4 regions of the Pseudomonas sp. TE4620 genome follow, and region 4 is predicted to be linked to each of the others. Evidence: riboswitches for the same ligand, from Rfam matches in the RefSeq annotation. Region 4 holds a riboswitch; each other region holds the start of a gene.
The links. A riboswitch is a leader RNA that binds a small molecule or an ion and turns the genes downstream of it on or off. The one in region 4 is predicted to bind cobalamin.

Region 1 (4,929 bases), 1.3 Mb from region 4:
TGCAGTCCGGCGACCTGGTGTTCTTTGCCACCAATGGTGGCTCGCAGGTCAGCCATGCCGGTATCTATGTCGGCGAAGGGCGCTTCGTCCATGCCCCGGCCACCGGCGGAACGGTGCGCCTGGACTACCTGTCCAACAGCTATTGGCAAAAGACCTACCTGAACGCCAAGCGGGTGCTGCAGCCAGCGCACCTGGCGCGCAACCCCTGACCTGTGCGAGGTAGACGATGACCGCCCAGACGCTCTACCTCGACGACCCCCTCTACCACTACCTGCAAAGCGTGTCGCTGCGCGAGACGCCGTTGCTCGCCCGTTTGCGTGAAGAAACCCAGGCCCTGGCCGAAGCACGCTGGCAGGTGGCACCGGAGCAAGGCCAGTTGCTGGCGCTGCTGGTGCGCCTGATCGGTGCCGAGCGGGTGATCGAGGTGGGTACTTTCACCGGCTACAGCGCTTTGTGCATGGCTCAGGCCATGGCGCACGGGCAGTTGCTCTGTTGCGACCTTGAAGGCAGCTACAACGCCGTGGCCTGGCGCTACTGGCAGGAGGCTGGAGTCGCCGAGCGCATCGAGCTACGCCTGGCGCCGGCGTTGCAGACCCTGGCGACACTGCCATCAGCGCGCTACGACCTGATCTTCATCGATGCCGACAAGGCCAACTACCCGCACTATCTGGAAGAGGCCCTGCGACTGCTGCGAGTGGGCGGGCTGGTACTGTTCGACAACACCTTGTGGAGCGGGCGGGTGCTTGAGCAAAAGCCGGACAGCGAAGATACCCGCGCCATTCAGGCCTTGAACCGCACGCTCAAGGACGACCCACGGGTGGACCTGTCGATGTTGCCGATTGGCGATGGCCTGACCCTCTGCCGCAAACGCTAAGCTCCCCCGGCTTACCGGGCCTTGCTCACCCGCCAGATCGTGTTCCCGACATCATCGGCTACCAGCAGCCCGCCGCGCTGATCGTTGATCACCCCGACCGGCCGGCCCATGGCCTTGCCTTCATCATTGAGAAACCCGCTGAGCACGTCGATCGGCTTGCCCGCAGGTTTGCCGGCAGTGCTGAAGGGTACGAAGATCACCTTGTAGCCACTGTGCGGCTTGCGGTTCCACGAGCCATGCTGGCCAATGAACGCGCCTTGCTCGAACGGTGCCGGCAGCACCCCTGCTTCGGCGAAGGTCAGGCCCAGCGACGCCGTGTGCGGCCCCACCGCATAGTCCGGGGCAATGGCGCTGGCCACCAGGTTCGGATCAGACGGGTTGACCCGCTGATCGATGTGCTGGCCGTAATAGCTGTAGGGCCAGCCATAGAAGCCGCCATCCTTGACCGAGGTAATGTAGTCGGGCACCAGGTCGCTGCCGATCTCGTCACGCTCGTTGACTGCGGTCCACAGCTGTCCGGTGTGCGGCTCCCAGGCCAGGCCGTTGGGGTTGCGCAGGCCTGAGGCGAAGATCCGCGTCTGGCCGCTGGCCGGGTCGATTTCCCAGATCGCCGCGCGGCCTTTTTCCTGGTCCATGCCGTTCTCGCCGACATTGCTATTGGAGCCGACGGTGACGTAGAGCTTCTTGCCGTCACGGCTGGCGATCACGTTCTTGGTCCAGTGATGGTTCAGCGTGCCGCCCGGTAGTTCGGCCACGGCTGTACCCGGGCCCTTGATCGAAGTCGCGCCGGGTTCATAGTGAAAGCGCAGCAGGCGATCGGTGTCGGCGACGTAGAAGTCATTGCCGACCAGGGCCATGCCGAACGGTGAATTGAGGTTCTCGATAAACGTCGTGCGGGTTTCCGCCACGCCGTCGTGGTCGCTGTCGCGCAGCAGGCTGATGCGGTTGGCGCTGGGCACGCCGGCGCCGGCGCGGTCCATGACCTTGCCCATCACCCAACCGCGAATACCCTTGCCGTCATCGGGTTTGGGCGGGGCATTGGTTTCGGCCACCAGGATGTCGCCGTTGGGCAGGGCATAGAGCCAGCGCGGGTGGTCCAGGCCTGCGGCGAAGGCCGCCACCTGGGTGCCGGGCGCGGCCTTGGGCGTCATGCCCTGGGGCCAGCCAATGGCGGGGGCGATGTTGACGGTGGGGATCAGGGTCTTGTTCGGTTCGGGCAATTGCGGCGACGGGCCGACCCCGTCGCTGACCTCAAGGCGGGCGTTCTCGCCGCAGCCGCTTAACCCCGCAGTCACTGCCAGCAGCAGTGCAATCGGCTTGATACCCATGTCGTTTCCCTCGCAATGATGGCCGCTATTGCCAGTAGAGGCACGCCAGGGGTGGGAGGTTCCCCGGGTCAGGCCTGCTTGAGCAACAGGGCGATGCCGGGGTGATACTGGCCGGCTTCGTTGTGCAGCTTGCGGTAGGCGTAGGGAAAGTACCAGGCGATGGCGCAGGCGTTATGCTTTTGCAGGTCGTCGACCAGGTCCTGCAGCTCTTCGGGGCTGGCGTGCTGGCCGGCTTTCCAGGGGCTGGCGAACAGCGCAGCGACTTTAAGCTGGCTGGGCGCGGCAATTTGCCGAGCAGCCTGGACAGTTTCGCCCAGGGCGTTATTCAGGTCGAGCTTGGCGATGCGTGGCCAGCGCTGGCTGGCCTGCAGGTAGGCGGCCTCTTCGCGGTTGGCGATGTACAGGTCGCAGCGGCCTTCGCGATCGCCGTCATCGCGCTGCTTCTTGCTCTGGTGCTGCTGCAGGGTCACCAGCTCGGCCTGCCAGGCGGCGGCCGAGAGCAGCCCGAGGTTGGCCTGGGCGCCGTGCCAATAGGGCGCCTCACCGTCACCGAGGGTCTGGTTGAAGCGGTCGATGCAATCGACCCAGCGTTCCAGGGCCGGGCGCAGGAACTCCAGGCGCGCATTATTGATGATCAGGCCTTGCATGCTGCTCTCCCTTATAGTTGTGATCGAGTACAGCCGAGGTATGGCTATTTGATATCACTGAAGTCAGTGTTGCACAAGATGACAAAGGCGCCATTGATCCAGGCCAGTGCAGCGCCTTTCATTGACGCTCCGGGTGCAACCCTCTAACCTTCGCGACTTGTTTCAGGTGCTCTGCAGGCGATGGCCTGGCAGGGTGAAACAGGGAAGCCGGTGGGCGCGTAAAACGCGCGAATCCGGCGCTGCCCCCGCAACGGTAGGTGAGTCAAGGCTGTGCAGGGCCACTGGGCATTCATGCCCGGGAAGGCGCGCAGCCCCGGGTGTCGATGGCCCCGCTCACAAGCCCGGAGACCGGCCTGTAACAGCCAACGGCATCACGGAGGGTGATGCGCGGTTCCTCCGGCCTGTGCCGCAGCCCTGCGCGTTTTCCGTCTGCCATATCCATTCATCTGTCACGCCCGTTCCTTCGATACGCTGAGCAGCCGTCGGCTGCTGCGTTCGGTGAGATCGGCCGACAGTGGTTTGCGGAGAACCTCATGACTGAATCCACCGAGCGCGACGAACGCCACCTGGCGCGCATGCAGCGCAAAAAGGCCGTGATCGACGAGCGCATCGCCAACTCGCCCAACGAATGCGGCTTGCTGCTGGTACTTACCGGCAACGGCAAGGGCAAGAGCAGTTCGGCCTTCGGCATGCTCGCCCGGGCCATGGGCCACGGCATGCAGTGCGGCGTGGTGCAGTTCATCAAGGGCCGCAACAGCACTGGCGAAGAGCTGTTCTTCCGGCGCTTTCCCGAGCAGGTGCGCTACCACGTGATGGGCGAGGGCTTTACCTGGGAAACCCAGGACCGCCAGCGCGACATCGCCGCCGCCGAAGCTGCCTGGGCAGTGTCGCGGCAGATGCTCCAGGACCCGTCGATCGCCTTCGTGGTGCTTGATGAACTGAACATCGCCCTCAAGCACGGCTACCTCGACCTCGACCAGGTGCTCAGCGACCTGCATGCTCGCCCGCCGATGCAGCACGTGATCGTCACCGGTCGCGCGGCCAAAGACGAAATGATCGAACTGGCCGACACCGTCACCGAAATGGGCATGATCAAGCACGCCTTCCAGGCCGGCATCCGTGCCCAGAAGGGCGTCGAACTATGAGTGATGCGCGCCATTGCCCGGCGGTATTGATCGCCGCACCGGCCTCCGGCCAGGGCAAGACCACGGTGACCGCCGCACTGGCGCGCCTGCATCGCAACCAGGGGCGCAAGGTTCGCGTATTCAAGTGCGGCCCGGACTTTCTTGACCCGATGATCCTCGAGCGCGCCAGTGGTGCGCCGGTGTATCAGCTCGACCTGTGGATGGTCGGCGAGCAGGAAAGCCGCCGGCTATTGTGGGAGGCGGCGGGCGAGGCCGACCTGATCCTCATCGAAGGGGTCATGGGCCTGTTCGACGGCACGCCATCGAGCGCCGACCTGGCCCGGCATTTTGGCGTGCCGGTGCTGGCGGTGATCGATGGTACCGCCATGGCCCAGACCTTCGGCGCCCTGGCCCTGGGCCTGGCGCGCTATCAGCCGGACCTGCCGTTTGCCGGGGTGTTGGCCAACCGTGTCGGTACCCTGCGCCATGCCCAGTTGCTTGAAGGCAGCCTGACCGAGGGGCTGCGCTGGTACGGTGGGCTGTCGCGAGAAACCGGCATCGAATTGCCGAGCCGTCACCTGGGGCTGGTGCAAGCCAGTGAACTGAACGACCTTGATGCGCGGCTGGATGCTGCCGCAGCGGCCCTGGGCGCCAGTTGCGATGCGGCGTTGCCGCCAGCGGTGCGCTTTGCCGCGCCGACCGAGTTTGCCATCGAGCCGTTGCTGCAAGGCGTGCGCATTGCGGTTGCCCGCGACGAAGCCTTTGCCTTTACCTATGGCGCCAACCTCGACCTGCTGCGGGCCATGGGCGCGCAGCTGGCGTTTTTCTCGCCGCTGCATGACACAAGCTTGCCGCCAGCCGACAGCTTGTATCTGCCTGGCGGTTACCCCGAATTGCATCACCAGGCGCTGGCGGCCAACACACCGATGCTCGAGGCTATCCGCGCCCATCACCAC
Region 2 (4,929 bases), 1.2 Mb from region 4:
TGAACGAGCCGGGTTCGAAGCGCAGGCAGGCATCGTCGATGCACAGCTGGTTATCCACGGTACGGCTGACATGCTCAAGGGTGAGCGACATGGCGCGGCCTTCTTGTTGTTAGCGGACAGGCGCCTGCTATAGAGCGAGATTCATGCCAGCGCTGGCCAAGCCGTTGTCGGCAAAGGACTTTCAGCAGATTGTGGCTTTGCCAAAGTTCACTCCTGAACACAAATGAACAACCTTCACTGCACGGTTGAACAGCCGCGGCATTGACAATGAACAGGACTGAACAACACTGGATCACACAAAAACAACAACACTGCCGCCGGCAGAGGACGGGCCCATGGCCGCATCCACCAGCGCCCATGCGCAACTGATCCAGGCGTCCTGGCAGCGCTGCCGCGCCTACGGCCTGGACCACCAGTCGCAACCGCAGTTCGGCGACGCATCTACTGTGCAGGTCAGCGAGCTGCTCGAACGCCAGCACTCGCTGCTGGGCACCACTCGCGACGAGGTGCTGCCGCAGTACGCGCACCTGCTGGGTAACTCCAGCTACCTGATCATGCTCAGCGACGATCACGGCCAGTTGCTCGATGCCTGGGGCACCCGGCGCTTTATCGACCCGCGCCAGCGCCACGGCTTTGTCGCCGGTGCCTGCTGGCGCGAGCAAGGGGTGGGCACCAACGCCATCGGCACAGCCCTGGCCACCGGCGAAGCGGTACATGTCAGCCAGGACGAACACTTCCTCAAGCTCAACCGCTTCATGGCCAGCGCCGCCGCGCCGCTGTTCGATGCCGAGCGCCAGCTGATCGGCGTGCTCGATGTGTCCAGCGACAGCTACCTGCCGACGGCGCAAACTCAGGGCCTGGTACGGATGATGAGCCAGAGCCTGGAGAACCGCCTGATCCTGGCGCGTTTTGCCGGGCACTACCAACAGCTGAGCTTCAACACCGGGGCCAACAACCTCGACAGCCAATGGGCCGGGCTGTTGGTGTTCGATGACCAGGGCCGGGTGCTGGCGGCCAACCGTCGGGCCGACAGTCTGCTTGGGCAGAACCCACTGCAACTGAACCTGGAGCAGTTGTTCCGCACGCCGCTGGCGCAACTGTTGGCCCACCGGGCTGACCAGCCATTTGCGCTGCAGGTGGCCGGGCGCAACCGCTTCCATTGCCTGCTGCATGCCCCCACAGCATCACCAGCAGCAGCGCTCAACCGCCCGCAACCAAGCTGCGATCCGCGTATCGACAAGGCCCTGCGCCAGGCCGGGTTGCTGCTGGAAAAAGACATCCCGCTGTTGATCGAGGGCGAAACCGGCGCCGGCAAGGAGGTCTTTGTCACCGCCCTGCACCGCGCCAGTAGCCGCGCCACGCAGCCATTGATTGCGGTGAACTGCGCGGCGATTCCGGCCGAGCTGGTCGAGTCGGAGCTGTTCGGCTACGAGAAAGGCGCGTTCACCGGCGCCCACCACAAGGGCAACATCGGACTGATCCGCAAGGCCGACCATGGCATTTTGTTTCTCGACGAAATCGGCGACATGCCGCTGCCCACCCAGGCACGCCTGCTGCGCTTTCTGCAAACCCGCAGCATCCAGCCACTGGGCAGCGGCGAACCGACGCCGGTGGATATCCGCGTGGTCTCGGCGACCAACCACAACCTCGCCGAACAGGTGCGCCTGGGTCATTTTCGCCAGGACCTGTACTACCGCATCGCCGGCCTGAGCCTGATGCTGCCACCGCTGCGCGAACGCAGCGACCGCCTGGCCCTGATCGAACAGCTCCACCAGCAGTACCGCGAACCGGGGGCACCGACGCAATTGCCCGGCAAAGTGCTGGAACTGCTGCTTCAGCATCCCTGGCCGGGCAACCTGCGACAACTGGCCAGCGTGCTGCAGGTGGCCCTGGCGTTGGCCGGCGAACGGCCGATTGCCGTGGAGCACCTGCCCGACAGTTTCTTTGCCGACCTGCCTGAGACCAAGCCCGCCGCGCCAGTGCTGGCCACGCCGGCAAACACTGACGATCTCGGCCAGCGCCTGCGTGCCCTCAATGGCAATATCTCGGCCCTGGCCCGGGCCCTCGGCATCAGCCGCACCACCCTGTACAAGCGCCTGCACACCCAGGGCCATGCCGGCGCAGTTGACGAACGCCTGGGCTGATGGTCAGATGCCTGCCAGTTTCAGGTGCCTGCCGCCGCCGTGCGTCAGGTGAAACGGGAAGCCGGTGCGTCGTTATCGACCAGTCCGGCGCTGCCCCCGCAACGGTAAGCGAGTGAAGCATTCAACACGCCACTGTGCCCACAGGCACGGGAAGGCGAATGACTTTACGCCTCGCAAGCCCGGAGACCGGCCTGAAGCCCCACGACTGCATGCAGTCACTTAGGCAAACCTGCGGAGGGCGGGCACGAGCCGGCTGCCTGGCGCGTGTTGGCCGGGGCCCTCCTGTGCGCTTCGCGAATATTTTTCGAGAAGTCCATGACAGCAACAACCCCCAAACGTCGCCGCGGCCGCCTCGCCGAAGAGCAAATCCAGAGCAAGCCGGAGTGGTCGCAGATCCCCGAGCATACCCGCCATGTGATGCTCTGCACCGGCCCGCGCTGCGTACAACGCGGTGCCCTGCCACTGTGGAAAGTCCTGCGCCGCGAGCTGCTGGTGGCCAACCGCATCGAAACCACTGACGGCGTGCTGCTGACCCGCAGCCATTGCCAGTTCCCGTGCAACCTCGGCCCGGTGCTGACGGTATATCCGGACCGCTGCTGGTACCGGGTAGCCAACGCCGAAGACGCTCAGCGCCTGGTGCGTGTGCACCTGATCGACGGCCAACCGGTGCCCGAGTTGCTGCTCAACGGCCAGGGCTCATGAGGGGGTTGGGCGCCAGCGTGCTGGCCCTGTTGAGCAGCAGCGCCATGGCCCTGGACTATCAGAACTGCGGACACACCTGGCAACTGCCACAGGAGCGCCCGCAACGCATCCTGGCCCTCAACCAGCACGCCGCCGACCTGCTGCTGGCCCTGGACGCCGGCCCGGCGCTGGCCGCCGTCAGCTATATAGATGATGACGCCCAGGCGCTGACCAGCGGACGCTATCGCGGCGTCCCCCTGCTGTCGCGTCGCTACCCGGCAACCGAAGTGGTCTATGCCCAAGGTTACGACCTGCTGGTCGGCGGCTTTGCCAGCGCCTTTCGTGACCGCGACGGGGTCGCCCCGCGCACCACCCTGCAGGCCAACGGCATCGCCAGCTACCTTCTGGAAAACGCCTGCGCGCCAGCGCCGGAAAACGGCTTTGCCGCCATTGAACAAGACCTGCGCAGCCTCGGCCACCTGTTGCAGCGCGAGGCCCGGGCCAGCCAGTTGATCACCCGCCAGCGCCAGGACCTGGCCGCCGCCAAAACCATCGCCGGGCACAGCCCGCCGCTGTCGGTGTTCTACCTCGACAGCGAGGTCAACGGCCTGCAAAGCGAAGGCAAGCGCGGTTTCATCACCCAGTTGATCGACGCAGCAGGCGGGCGCAACCTGTACGCCGAGGTGGAGCTGAACCGGGTTACGGTGGATGCCGAGCGCCTGCTGCGCGCCGATCCTGACGTGATCATCCTTGCCGATGCGGTGTGGTCGCCGGCCGCCGGCAAGCGCGCCTACCTGCATAAACACCCGGCGCTTTCGCACCTGCGCGCGGTACGCGACGACCGCCTGATCGACCTGCCCTTCAGCCATATCGTGCCCGGCGAACACAGCGCCCGTACCGCCCTGACCCTGGCGCGCCAACTGCGCGCCTTGAAGCAACAGCGGCCTTGACCCGTCGCAGCAGAATCCGCTGCCAAACCCACTATTTCAGCTTTACCGGCTGAGCACCCAATGCGCTTCAGCCGGGATTTATCCTTGATCACGTCGACAATAAGCACACAGCCAACCCCGGATGCGTGCCTCGATGCAAACAACAAATACAGTCTTGATGATCCGCCCGGCGCGGTTCGCCTTCAACCCGGACACCGCCCTCAACAACCGTTTCCAGCAAGCCCTGCTCGACCCGCAGCAGGCACAGCAGAAAGCGCTGGAAGAGTTCGATGGCTACGTCGATACCCTGCGCCAGCACGGTGTCGAAGTGCTGGTGGTGCAGGACACCCCGGCGCCGCACACCCCTGATTCGATCTTCCCCAACAACTGGTGGAGCAGCCACGCCGACGGCAGCCTGGTGCTCTACCCGATGGAGGGCCAGAACCGCCGCCTGGAGCGCAGCAAGGGCGTGCTCAAGGTGCTTGAAGAGCGCTTCGCCGTCCGTCAGACCATCGATCTGAGCCCCTTGGAACAGCAGAGTATGTATCTGGAAGGGACCGGCAGCATGGTCCTCGATCGCGAACACCGGATCAGCTACGCCTGCCACTCCGGGCGCACCCACACCCAGGCCCTGCGCCTGTTCGCCGAACAGCTCGATTATCGCCTGTGCCTGTTCCACGCCGTCGACCGCCACCAGGCACCGATCTATCACAGCAACGTGATGATGAGCGTCGGCCGCGGGCTCTCGGTGGTCTGCCTGCAGGCGCTGCCCGAGGCCGATGAGCGTCGCGCCCTGGAGCATTCGCTGCGCGACACCGGCAAGGACATCCTGGCCCTGGACTTCGACCAGCTCGAAGGTTTTGCCGGCAACATGCTCGAAGTCCACGACAAGCAAGGCCAGCCACTGCTGGTGATGTCGCGCAGCGCCTGGCGCTCGCTCACCCCAGAACAACGCCGGCAGGTCGAGCAGCACAGCCACCCGGTGGTGGTGAACATCGACCATATCGAGCGCATCGGCGGCGGCAGCGCGCGCTGCATGCTCGCCGAAGTGCACCTGCCTGTCCGTCACTGATTACAACAAAGGAGTTCACCATGACCCGCTATATCGACGTTACCGACCTCAGCCGCCTGGTGGCACGCAAAGGCCTGAGCACCTGCATCAGCGAGATGGCCGA
Region 3 (4,929 bases), 810 kb from region 4:
TCGCCCGGCGCTGTTGCGGTGCGCAATCGAGGGCAAAAAACAGCCGCTTGAACGGCTCACCGGTATCGCCATTGCCTGGGTCCATGCCTCGTCATCCTGTGCGTTTTGGGACTGTTGAGACTCTACCGCCAGTTACGCCATGGCGGCGAGGACTGGAATTCTCACGAACTTATCTGCGTTAGCCACCCGCTGAATCGTTCACGCAAACACTTGCGCCTAGCACTATGGTCGGACACATAACCGGTAACAATTACTACAAACCGTGATCACGATTGTTTATGCTGGCCGGCTTATGCCATGGCGCATCGCCACATCGACAAGTATCCGCCCATGAAAATCTTCTTCGTTTTACTGTTTGTTTTCTCGATTGCCTACGTTCATTTCAGAGGCAAAGTCAGGCACAAGATCACCCGCCAGCTGGGTGATCACTCAAGCTTCCTGGCCCCGGTCAACGTCTTTCTGTACCTGTTCTCCAAGCTGCCGGCCAAACCGTACCTGCCGGTCGAGTCGTTCCCCGAGCTCAAGCCGTTGCAGGACAACTGGCAAGAAATTCGCGCCGAAGCCCAGCAACTGCTGCACGTCGGCGAAATCAAGAGTTCGCAGAACTATGACGACGTCGGCTTCAACTCGTTCTTCAAGAGCGGCTGGAAGCGCTTCTACCTGAAGTGGTACGGCGAGAGCCACCCTTCGGCAATGAAGCTGTGCCCGCGCACCACCGAGTTGCTGCAGGGCATCGGCACGGTCAAGGCGGCGATGTTCGCCACCCTGCCGCCGGGCTCCAAGCTGGTGCGCCACCGCGACCCCTATGCCGGCTCGTACCGCTATCACCTGGGCCTGGATACGCCCAATGACGACGGCTGCTACATCTGTGTCGATGGCCAGAACTACGCCTGGCGCGATGGTGAAGGGGTGATTTTCGACGAGACCTACATCCACTACGCCTCGAACCAGACCGAGCACAACCGCATCATCCTCTTCTGCGACGTCGAGCGCCCGCTCAAGTACCGCTGGGCCACGGCGTTCAACCGCTGGTTCAGCAAGAACGTGATGGCAGCCGCGGCGGCGCCGAACGATGCCGGCGACAAAACCGGCGGCATCAACCGCCTGTTCACCCGCATCTACAAGATCCGCGAACGCGGCAAGGCCCTGAAAAAACGCAACCGCACCCGCTACTACCTGGAAAAATGGGCAGTGGTGGCGGCGTTGGTGCTGGTGTTCATCTACATCTGATTCAGACCGCTGTCGCTGGCAAGCCAGCTCCTTGTAGGAGCGGGCTTGCCCCGCGATGCCCCCCTCCCAAAGTCCTGCCTTTTCCCGACCATCGACCAACGGCGCCCCGCCGGCAAAAAAACTAGCTTCACTGTTCTAGTTGCCAACCACACCAAGGTGAAGACAATGAGCATGATGGACTGGGATGCCTACCGTAAGCAGTTGATGGCCGGCATCGGCGATCTCAAGCAACTCTCTCCCGACACGGTCAACGGCTACATGACCGCCAGCGGCGCCGGGGCCAAGACCAACCACCTGGATGCCAAGACCCGCGAGCTGATCTCGCTGGCCGTGGCGGTCACCACCCGCTGCGACGGCTGCATCGCCGTGCATTCGGCCCAGGCGGTCAAGCACGGCGCGAGCCGCGAGGAAATCGCCGAAGCCCTGGGCGTGGCCGTGGCCATGAACGCCGGGGCGGCGCTGGTGTACTCGGCGCGGGCACTGGATGCCGTGGGCAAGGCCGGGCAGTAAGGCCGACCCTGAGTGCGCGGCCTGCGCCGCGCCTCACCCACTTCCTGGCGTTTTCGCATAAGCTAGCGGGCGAACCGTTTCCAGGACACCCCATGATCCACATCCGCCCCATGACCGCCGCTGACTTCGAGCTCTTCTGGCCGACCTTCCAGGCCATTGTCAGCGCCCGCGAAACCTACGCATTCGACCCGGCCATGAGCCAGGAGCAAGCCCGCCAGCTGTGGCTCGACGCACCGTTGCAGACCCTGGTGGCCGAAGAAGATGGCGTGCTGCTCGGTTCCTACTTTCTCAAGGCCAATGCCGCCGGCCCCGGCAACCATGTCAGCAATTGCGGCTACATGGTCTGCGACGCCGCCCGTGGCCGCGGCGTGGCGCGCTTGATGTGCGAACACTCGCAGCGCCTGGCGCGGCAACTGGGTTTCCTGGCCATGCAGTTCAACTCGGTGGTGTCCAGCAACGAGGTGGCGGTGGCCTTGTGGCAGAAGCTCGGCTTTGCCATCGTCGGGCGCTTGCCCAACGCCTACCGGCATGCGCGCCTGGGGCTGGTGGACAGCCTGGTGATGTACAAGTGGCTTGAGGAGCCGAAGCAGCCAATGCTGATCGGGCGCAAGAACATCGAGGCGGTGGTGTCGCGCAAGCGCGGGCGTTGAATCGATAGTGGCGATGCGCTGGCGAACTGATCTGCTCATTTGCCCAAGCCGTTGACTGCAAAGGTTTTCGGTGTTCAGATGCGCGCCAGTTTCAGGTGTCCTGCGCCGCCGTGCGCAGGGTGAAACGGGAAGCCGGTGCGTCATGTAAATGACTAGTCCGGCGCTGCCCCCGCAACGGTAAGCGAGCGAAGCCTTCGAAACACCACTGTGCCTTGGCATGGGAAGGTGAAGGCCTTCATGACCCTCGCAAGCCCGGAGACCGGCCTGAAGCTTCTGTTTGGCAACCCCGCGGTGGGCGGGCGCAGGCCGGTTGGCGTCCGCCTGCGCGTGCGCCATGCCTCCATGCGTTGTTCCCTCCGGGATTCATTCTTCCTGTTGACTGTGGAACGACATGTCCCGTACTTCCAAGCTTCACACCCTGGCGGCCAATGCCCTGGCCCCCTGCCTGGCCTTCTCTGCGCCAGCTTTCGCCGATGACCCCAGCCCCTCTGCGCTGGCCCTGCCCTCGACGGCCATCACCAGCAGCAGCGACAACGAATCCGTCAGCCTGGCTACCCCGCTGCCCGCCGGCTCGCGCCTGAACCTCAGCGCCATGGACACCCCGGCCAGCACCAGCAGCCTGGGCAGCGAAGCCATCGACGGACGCAACAACCTCACCGTGCAGGATGCCGTGACCCGCTCGCCGGGCATCACCTCGGTGGCCACCCCGGGCAACGGCAACACGGCGCTGTCGGCCCGTGGCTTCAGTGGCCACGGTTCGGTGATGACCCTGTTCGACGGCGCGCGGATGTACACCGGCGCCGGCACCCAGAGCTTTCCGGTCGACCCGTGGATGATCGAGCGCATCGACGTGATCCGCGGCCCGGCCTCGGTGCTGTACGGCGAAGGCGCCACGGGTGCGGTGATCAACGTGATCCCGAAAAAACCCTTTGCCGGCGAGATCCGCAACCACCTGCGCCTGGGCTACGGCTCTTACGACCGCCAGCAACTGGGCCTGGACAGCGGCGGTTCGCTGAGCGAGCGGCTGAGCTACCGGGTGACCCTCAACCGCCAGCAAAGCAACGGCTGGATCGACCGTGGCGACTCGAAGAACCTGGCCATGAGCGCCGCCCTGCGCTTCGATGCCAGCGACGACCTGAGCTTCACCCTGGCCCACGAGCGCGGCGACGCCGAACCGATGAACTACTTCGGCACGCCGCTGATCGACGGCCACTACCGCGACAGCCTGAGCAAGAAGAACTACAACCTCAAGGATTCGGCCCAGCACTACCACGACGAGTGGACGCGCTTTAACACCGACTGGAGCATCAGCGACTCGATCAGCGCCAGCAACCAGCTCTACTACCTCAAAAGCCGCCGGCACTGGCGCAACGCCGAGGACTACAGCTGGAACAGCGGCGTTGGCCAGCTTGAGCGTGGCAGCTACCTGGAGATCAAGCACGACCAGGAACAGCTCGGCGATCGCCAGAGCTTCACCTTCGACCACTCGCTGTTTGGCCTGGCCAGCAAGACCGTGGTCGGCGCCGAGTACAACCGCATTCGTTTCGGCATCGACAGCAACTCGCCGTACAACGACATCGGCGGCGATTTCATCGACCCGTGGCAGCCGGCGCCGGGCTACTTCCACAGCGCCAGCCCGACCCGCGCGCAAACCGACAGCACCACCCGCACCTTCGCCCTGTTCGCCGAGAACCGCACCCAGTTGTCGGAGCGCTGGTCGCTGGTCACCGGCATTCGTCGCGACCAGAACCACATCGACCGCAACAACCTGGTCAACGACACCCGCAGCGACCGCAGCCTCAATGGCGGTAACTGGCGCGCCGGCCTGGTGTTCGCGGTGAATGAGCAACTGAGCCTGTACGGCCAGTACTCCACCAGCGAGGATGGCGTCAGCGACCTGGTGACCCTGAGCCCGACCCAGCAGCAGTTCGACCTGACCGAAGCCAAGCAGACCGAGTTCGGCCTCAAGCAGCTGTTCTGGGATGGCCGAGGCGAGTGGACCCTGGCGGCCTATCACATCGTCAAGAAGAAGCTGCTGGTCGACAACCCCGACACCCACCAGAAAGAACAGGCCGGCCAGCAGACCTCCGATGGCCTGGAAGCGACCCTGGAACTGGCCCTGGCCAACCAGTGGCATGTTTCGGCCAACGCCTCGGTGGTACGCGCCAAATACGACGACTTCGACCAGGTAGTGAACGGCCAGAGCGTTTCCCGCGCCGGCAACCGCCCAAGCAACGTGCCACGGCGCACCGCCAACCTGTGGGTCAGCAAGGGCTTTGGCGACGACGTCGATGCCGGCCTGGGCCTGCGTTATGTCGATGAGCGCTATGCCAACACCGCCAACTCCCAGAGCGTGCCGGGCTTTACCGTGGTCGATGCCAACCTGGGCTGGCAGGTGCTGCCGGATGTGCGCCTGGGCTTGCAGTTGAATAACCTGCTGGACCGGCGTTATGCGGCCACCGCGCATAGCGGCGAGCAGTGGTTGATGGGGCAGCCGCGGTCGTATTTTGCGACGCTGGATTACACGTTCTGAGGTGAG
Region 4 (4,929 bases):
GGGCCGAAACAGGTGGGCGTGGCCAGCGCGGTACAGCGCCGACTCGCTGAAGCTGTCGTTGCCCAGCACCCGGCCTACCAGAATCAGCGCGGTACGGCGAAAATCCTTGGCTGCCGCTAGCTCGACAATCGTCTCCAGGGTGCCCAGCACCCAGTCCTGGTCCGGCCAGGTTGCGCGGTGCACCACGGCAATCGGGCAGTCGCCGCCATAGTGCGGGCGCAGCTCTTCGACGATTTTAGCCAGGTGCTTGACCCCCAGGTGCACTGCCAGGGTGGTTTGGTGGCGGGCCAGGTCGGCCAGTTGCTCGCCGGCCGGCATGGGTGATTTGTCGGCGTAGCGGGTGAGGATCACACTTTGGGCGATGTCCGGCAGGGTCAGCTCGCAGCCGAGCAGGGCGGCGCTGGCGGCCACGGCGGTGACGCCGGGGACGATCTCGTAGGGGATGCCCAGCTCGCGCAGGTAGCGGATCTGCTCGCCGATGGCGCCATACAGGCTGGGGTCGCCACTGTGCACCCGGGCGACGTCCTGGCCATTGTCGTGGGCGCTCTTGATGGCTTCGATAATCTGCGCCAGGTGCAGTTCGGCGCTGTTGATCAGGGTCTCGGCGCGGTGACCTTCCAGCACTGCGGCGGGCACCAGGGAGCCGGCGTAGATGATCACCGGGCAGCGCTGGATCAGGCGCTGGCCCTTGACGGTGATCAGCTGCGGATCGCCGGGGCCGGCGCCGATGAAATAGACGGTCATGGGGTGTCCTTGCGGGTAAAGGGCTGATTATCAGCGAAAACCGCTGGTGCAGGCCAATGCCAGGCTGGCGTCGGCCTGCAAGGTGCGAGTGACCAGCAGCCGGGCCGGGCCGCCGAGCTGCTCGGCCAGGGCCAGGGCGGCGCTCTCGGCCACGCCATAACAGCCGCTGTGCTGGAAGGCTACCGCAGAGCGATGGCTCAGCTGTGATTCGAAAGCGGCCAGCTGCGCCGCACTGTAGAACCGCAGCGGCACGCCCAGGCGCCGGGCCAGTTCATGCAGGCCGGGTTCGTCGTGCTTGAGGTCGATGCTGGCAAGGCCCATGACCGCGCCGGGCGGCAGGTCATGGGCGAGCAGGGTGCGGGTGAGCAGCTCGTTCAGGGCGTCGGCCGGGCAGCCGCAACGGCAACCCAGGCCGAGGTACAACTGCATCCTCAGGCCTGACTCGAACGGCGGTACAGCCAGGCGCTGATCAGCCCCAGGGCCAGCCAGAACGCGGCGTTGGTCAGCAGCGAGGCGACCTTGAACTCGGCTTCCAGGGCTTCTGGGGCGAGCATCTGGTGCACTTCCGGCTGTGGCGCGCCAATCACATGCGGCACTACCAGCAAGACTGCGCCGACTATCTTAAGCAGCCAGTTGTGGGCAAACACGATCAAGGCCAGGCCCACGGCGGTGGCGGCAGCGGTGCCAACCCACCAGGCCTGGCGCTGGGCCAGGTCGGCGGCTGCGGTGCCCGGCAGTTCCGGTGGCAGGCCCAGGGTCGGCGCCAGGCAGAACACGGCAAAGCCGCCCAGGCCCCAGAGCGCGCCGCTGATCACGGTTTTCGGTGCGCGCAGGGTGTAGAGCGCGGCGAGGATCAGGGCGAAACCAACCGCCACCACCAGATTGCCACCGGTGGTCGACAGCACACGCTGCCAGCCGTCTTGCGGCGACCAGGCTTCGCTGTCGTGATGATGCTCGGCGGTGCCGGCGGCATGTTCATGGGTCGCTTCGAGCGCAGGGGCGGCGCTTTCATAGGTTTCCGCCTGGAGAATCAGCGGCGCGACCCAGAAGCTTTGCAGCAGGGTCAGTAGCAGGGCGGCCAGCAGGCCGGTAAAGCCTGCGGTACTGGCAATACGCTTGATCATCGGGGCAGCACTCAGTGGCAAGGGAAGGCGGCGCTGTGGCGGGTATCGTGGGCAGCGTTGTGCACCGCTTCGATGTGCGAGAAACCGGCGAAGTACACCAGGCACAGGCCCAGCAGCGAGGCGCCGACAGCAACCAGCAGGCGCTGGCTGAGGCTTGACGGGGTAACGGCTTGGTTAATGGCGGTACTGGTACGCATGGCGCTTTCCTCTTGGTGTTGTCGGCAACAGGCAAGCGCAGCAAACCCCTGCGCGGCGTTCGCCCAGGGGTTGTAACAGCGCCCGCCCACCGCGGGTTTGTTCGGTCAAGCGTTGGGCCGGTCTCCGGGCTGGTGAGGGTTGGCCGCAGGCCACACCACAGGCGTCACCTTCCCATGCCAGACAGCGGGCACAGTGGCTCTGACGCTTTTCTCACTTACCGTTGCGGGGGCAGCACCGGACTTGCCATACACCCTATAAAGAGCGTACGACGCACCGGTTTCCCAGTTTCACCCTCAAGGGGCACCCAAACGAATGGCGTTAGCAAATCACGGGCGCGGGCAGGCGTCAATCGTGACAGCAGTTGACCGCTCACCGGGCACTGCGTAGCCTAGCCGCTTCGAGGTTCTTCGGCGCTGGCCGAAGCTAAGACGGGAACGCGGTTCAAGCCGCGGCTGCCCCCGCAACTGTAAGCATTGAAGGGTTCGACACAGCCACTGCAGCACGTGCGGGAAGGCGTCGTTCGACTGGCCACGGCGCCGGTGCAATGCAAGCCAGGAGACCTGCCTCGAACAGTTTCCGACATTCAACCGGGCGGGGTGATCCGGTGGCGAACAGGCCAGGTGCACAACACCTTTGGCGCTCGTCCCGCATGCCCGCCATCCTGCCAAGGGCATCGAAATGAAAACACTGGCCAAACTCCCCGTCACCATCGTTACCGGCTTCCTCGGCTCGGGCAAGACCACGCTGCTGCGGCACATGCTCGACAACGCCCAGGGGCGGCGCATCGCGGTGATCGTCAACGAGTTTGGCGAGCTGGGCATCGACGGCGAAATCCTCAAGCAATGCAGCATCGGCTGCACTGAAGAAGAGGCCAGCGGCCGCGTCTATGAGCTGGCCAACGGCTGCCTGTGCTGCACCGTGCAGGAAGAGTTCTTCCCGGTGATGCGCGAGCTGGTGGCGCGTCGCGGCGACCTCGACCACATCCTCATCGAAACCAGCGGCCTGGCCCTGCCCAAGCCCCTGGTACAAGCCTTTCAGTGGCCAGAAATCCGTAACGCCTGCACCGTTGATGCAGTGATCACCGTGGTCGACAGCCCGGCTGTTGCCGCCGGCACCTTTGCCGCCTACCCGGAGCAGGTCGATGCGCAGCGCAAGCTCGACCCCAACCTTGACCACGAATCGCCACTGCACGAGCTGTTCGCCGACCAGCTGGCCAGCGCCGACCTGGTGGTGCTGAACAAGGCCGACCTGATCGCCGCCGACGATCTGGCCAAGGTTCGCGCCGAAGTCGAAGAAGAGCTGCCGCCGGCGGTCAAGGTGATCGAAGCCAGCAGCGGCCGCCTGCCGCTGGAAGTGTTGCTGGGCCTGGGTGCCGAATCCGAGGCGCACATCGATGGCCGCCGCACCCACCACGACTCGCACCACGACGGTGACGATCACGACGACCATGACCACGACGCCTTCGACTCGATCTCCATCGAGCTGCCGCAAGCCGACGAAAGCCTGCTGCTCGACGCCCTGACCCAACTGGTGGTGCAACATGGCATCCTGCGGGTCAAAGGTTTTGCGGCGATCCCGGGCAAGCCGATGCGCCTGCTGATCCAGGGCGTAGGCACCCGTTTCGACAAGCACTTCGACCGCGCCTGGCGCAGCGAAGAGCCGCGCACCACGCGCCTGGTGCTGATCGGCCAGGAGCTGGATGCGCCGCAGCTGCAAGCGAGCCTGCGCGCCGCCCTGGGCGCTTGACCCATGCACCTGCTGCGGACCCAGCCCGGTGGTTTTGTACCGGACGACAGCATTGCCGACCTCGGCCAGACCCCGGCCGAGCTGGTAATCCTCTGCAGCGGTGACTCGCACCTGGCGCTGCTGGCCGAAACCGCCCAGCAGCTGCCCGAGGATTTCCCCAGCCTGCGTCTGGCCAACCCCATGCAGGTACAGAATCATGCCTCGGTCGACCTGTATGTCGACCAGGTGCTGCGCCATGCCAAGGTCATCCTGGTGTCGCTGCACGGCGGCGTCGGTTACTGGCGCTATGGCGTGGAGCAACTGCTGGAACTGGCCGCCCGCGGCGTGCAGCTGATCCTGGTGCCCGGCGACGACCGCCCTGACCCGGAGCTGACCCGCCTGAGCACGGTGCCGGCCGAGCAGGCCGAACGGCTCTGGCACTTTTTGCGCCAGGGCGGCAAGGCCAATGCCCTGAACCTGTTCAACTGCCTGGCCAGCCAGTACCTGCAGCGCGACTACCCGTGGAGCGCGCCGCAGCAATTGCCGCGCACCGCGGTGTACCACCCGCGCAAGGCCGCTGCGGCGCTGCAGGACTGGTTCGGCGAGTGGCAGGTCGAGCAGCCGGTGGTGCCGATCCTGTTCTACCGCTCGCACCTGCAGGCGGCCAACACGGCCTTTATCGACACCTTTTGCGAGCGTTTGCAACTGGCCGGGCTCAACCCCTTGCCGATTGCCGTGGCCAGCCTCAAGGAGGCCGGTTGCCTGCAGCAGGTCGAAGACTGGCTGGACCAGGTCGACGCTGCGCTGATCATCAACACCACAGGCTTTGCCCAGTCCAGCCCCGAGCAGCCGCACCTGCGCCCGTTTCGCCGCGACATCCCGGTGTTACAAGCGATCTGCGCCCAGGACAACGAACCGGCCTGGCAGGCCAGCGAGCAGGGCCTGGGTGCCCGTGACCTGGCCATGCACATCGCCTTGCCGGAGCTGGACGGGCGCATCATCACCCGCCCGGTCAGCTTCAAGGACCTGGCCTGGCGCAGCGAGCGCAGCCAGTCCGATGTGGTCTGCTACCGCGCCCAGCCCGAACGCATGGACTTTGTCGCCGAGCTGGCGCGGCGCTGGTGTGCGCTGGCGCAGA

Region 1: linked by a shared signal. The riboswitch ahead of cobO (cob(I)yrinic acid a,c-diamide adenosyltransferase) and the one ahead of ACZ9A3_RS11260 (CbtB domain-containing protein) in region 4 are both predicted to bind cobalamin.
Region 2: linked by a shared signal. The riboswitch ahead of ACZ9A3_RS05600 ((2Fe-2S) ferredoxin domain-containing protein) and the one ahead of ACZ9A3_RS11260 (CbtB domain-containing protein) in region 4 are both predicted to bind cobalamin.
Region 3: linked by a shared signal. The riboswitch ahead of ACZ9A3_RS07470 (TonB-dependent receptor) and the one ahead of ACZ9A3_RS11260 (CbtB domain-containing protein) in region 4 are both predicted to bind cobalamin.

Annotation. Positions count from the first base shown of each region.
Region 1 covers NZ_JBWBQO010000001.1:3,704,702-3,709,630, reverse strand. The annotation lists gene ACZ9A3_RS17155 (C40 family peptidase) at 1-209, shown strand, start outside; gene ACZ9A3_RS17150 (O-methyltransferase) at 227-874, shown strand; gene ACZ9A3_RS17145 (PQQ-dependent sugar dehydrogenase) at 886-2,202, opposite strand; gene ACZ9A3_RS17140 (hypothetical protein) at 2,271-2,849, opposite strand; cobalamin riboswitch at 2,997-3,220, shown strand; gene cobO (cob(I)yrinic acid a,c-diamide adenosyltransferase) at 3,383-3,994, shown strand; gene ACZ9A3_RS17130 (cobyrinate a,c-diamide synthase) at 3,991-4,929, shown strand, end outside.
Region 2 covers NZ_JBWBQO010000001.1:1,180,878-1,185,806, reverse strand. The annotation lists gene ACZ9A3_RS05610 (ABC transporter ATP-binding protein) at 1-91, opposite strand, end outside; gene ACZ9A3_RS05605 (sigma-54-dependent Fis family transcriptional regulator) at 336-2,144, shown strand; cobalamin riboswitch at 2,150-2,353, shown strand; gene ACZ9A3_RS05600 ((2Fe-2S) ferredoxin domain-containing protein) at 2,460-2,846, shown strand; gene ACZ9A3_RS05595 (ABC transporter substrate-binding protein) at 2,843-3,775, shown strand; gene ctlX (citrulline utilization hydrolase CtlX) at 3,909-4,826, shown strand; gene ACZ9A3_RS05585 (ornithine cyclodeaminase) at 4,847-4,929, shown strand, end outside.
Region 3 covers NZ_JBWBQO010000001.1:1,568,048-1,572,976, reverse strand. The annotation lists gene thpR (RNA 2',3'-cyclic phosphodiesterase) at 1-85, opposite strand, end outside; gene lpxO (lipid A hydroxylase LpxO) at 331-1,230, shown strand; gene ACZ9A3_RS07480 (carboxymuconolactone decarboxylase family protein) at 1,396-1,740, shown strand; gene ACZ9A3_RS07475 (GNAT family N-acetyltransferase) at 1,833-2,390, shown strand; cobalamin riboswitch at 2,467-2,672, shown strand; gene ACZ9A3_RS07470 (TonB-dependent receptor) at 2,782-4,923, shown strand.
Region 4 covers NZ_JBWBQO010000001.1:2,382,594-2,387,522, reverse strand. The annotation lists gene cobM (precorrin-4 C(11)-methyltransferase) at 1-744, opposite strand, end outside; gene ACZ9A3_RS11270 (cobalamin biosynthesis protein) at 775-1,173, opposite strand; gene ACZ9A3_RS11265 (CbtA family protein) at 1,176-1,868, opposite strand; gene ACZ9A3_RS11260 (CbtB domain-containing protein) at 1,880-2,065, opposite strand; cobalamin riboswitch at 2,164-2,390, opposite strand; cobalamin riboswitch at 2,450-2,648, shown strand; gene cobW (cobalamin biosynthesis protein CobW) at 2,745-3,812, shown strand; gene cobN (cobaltochelatase subunit CobN) at 3,816-4,929, shown strand, end outside.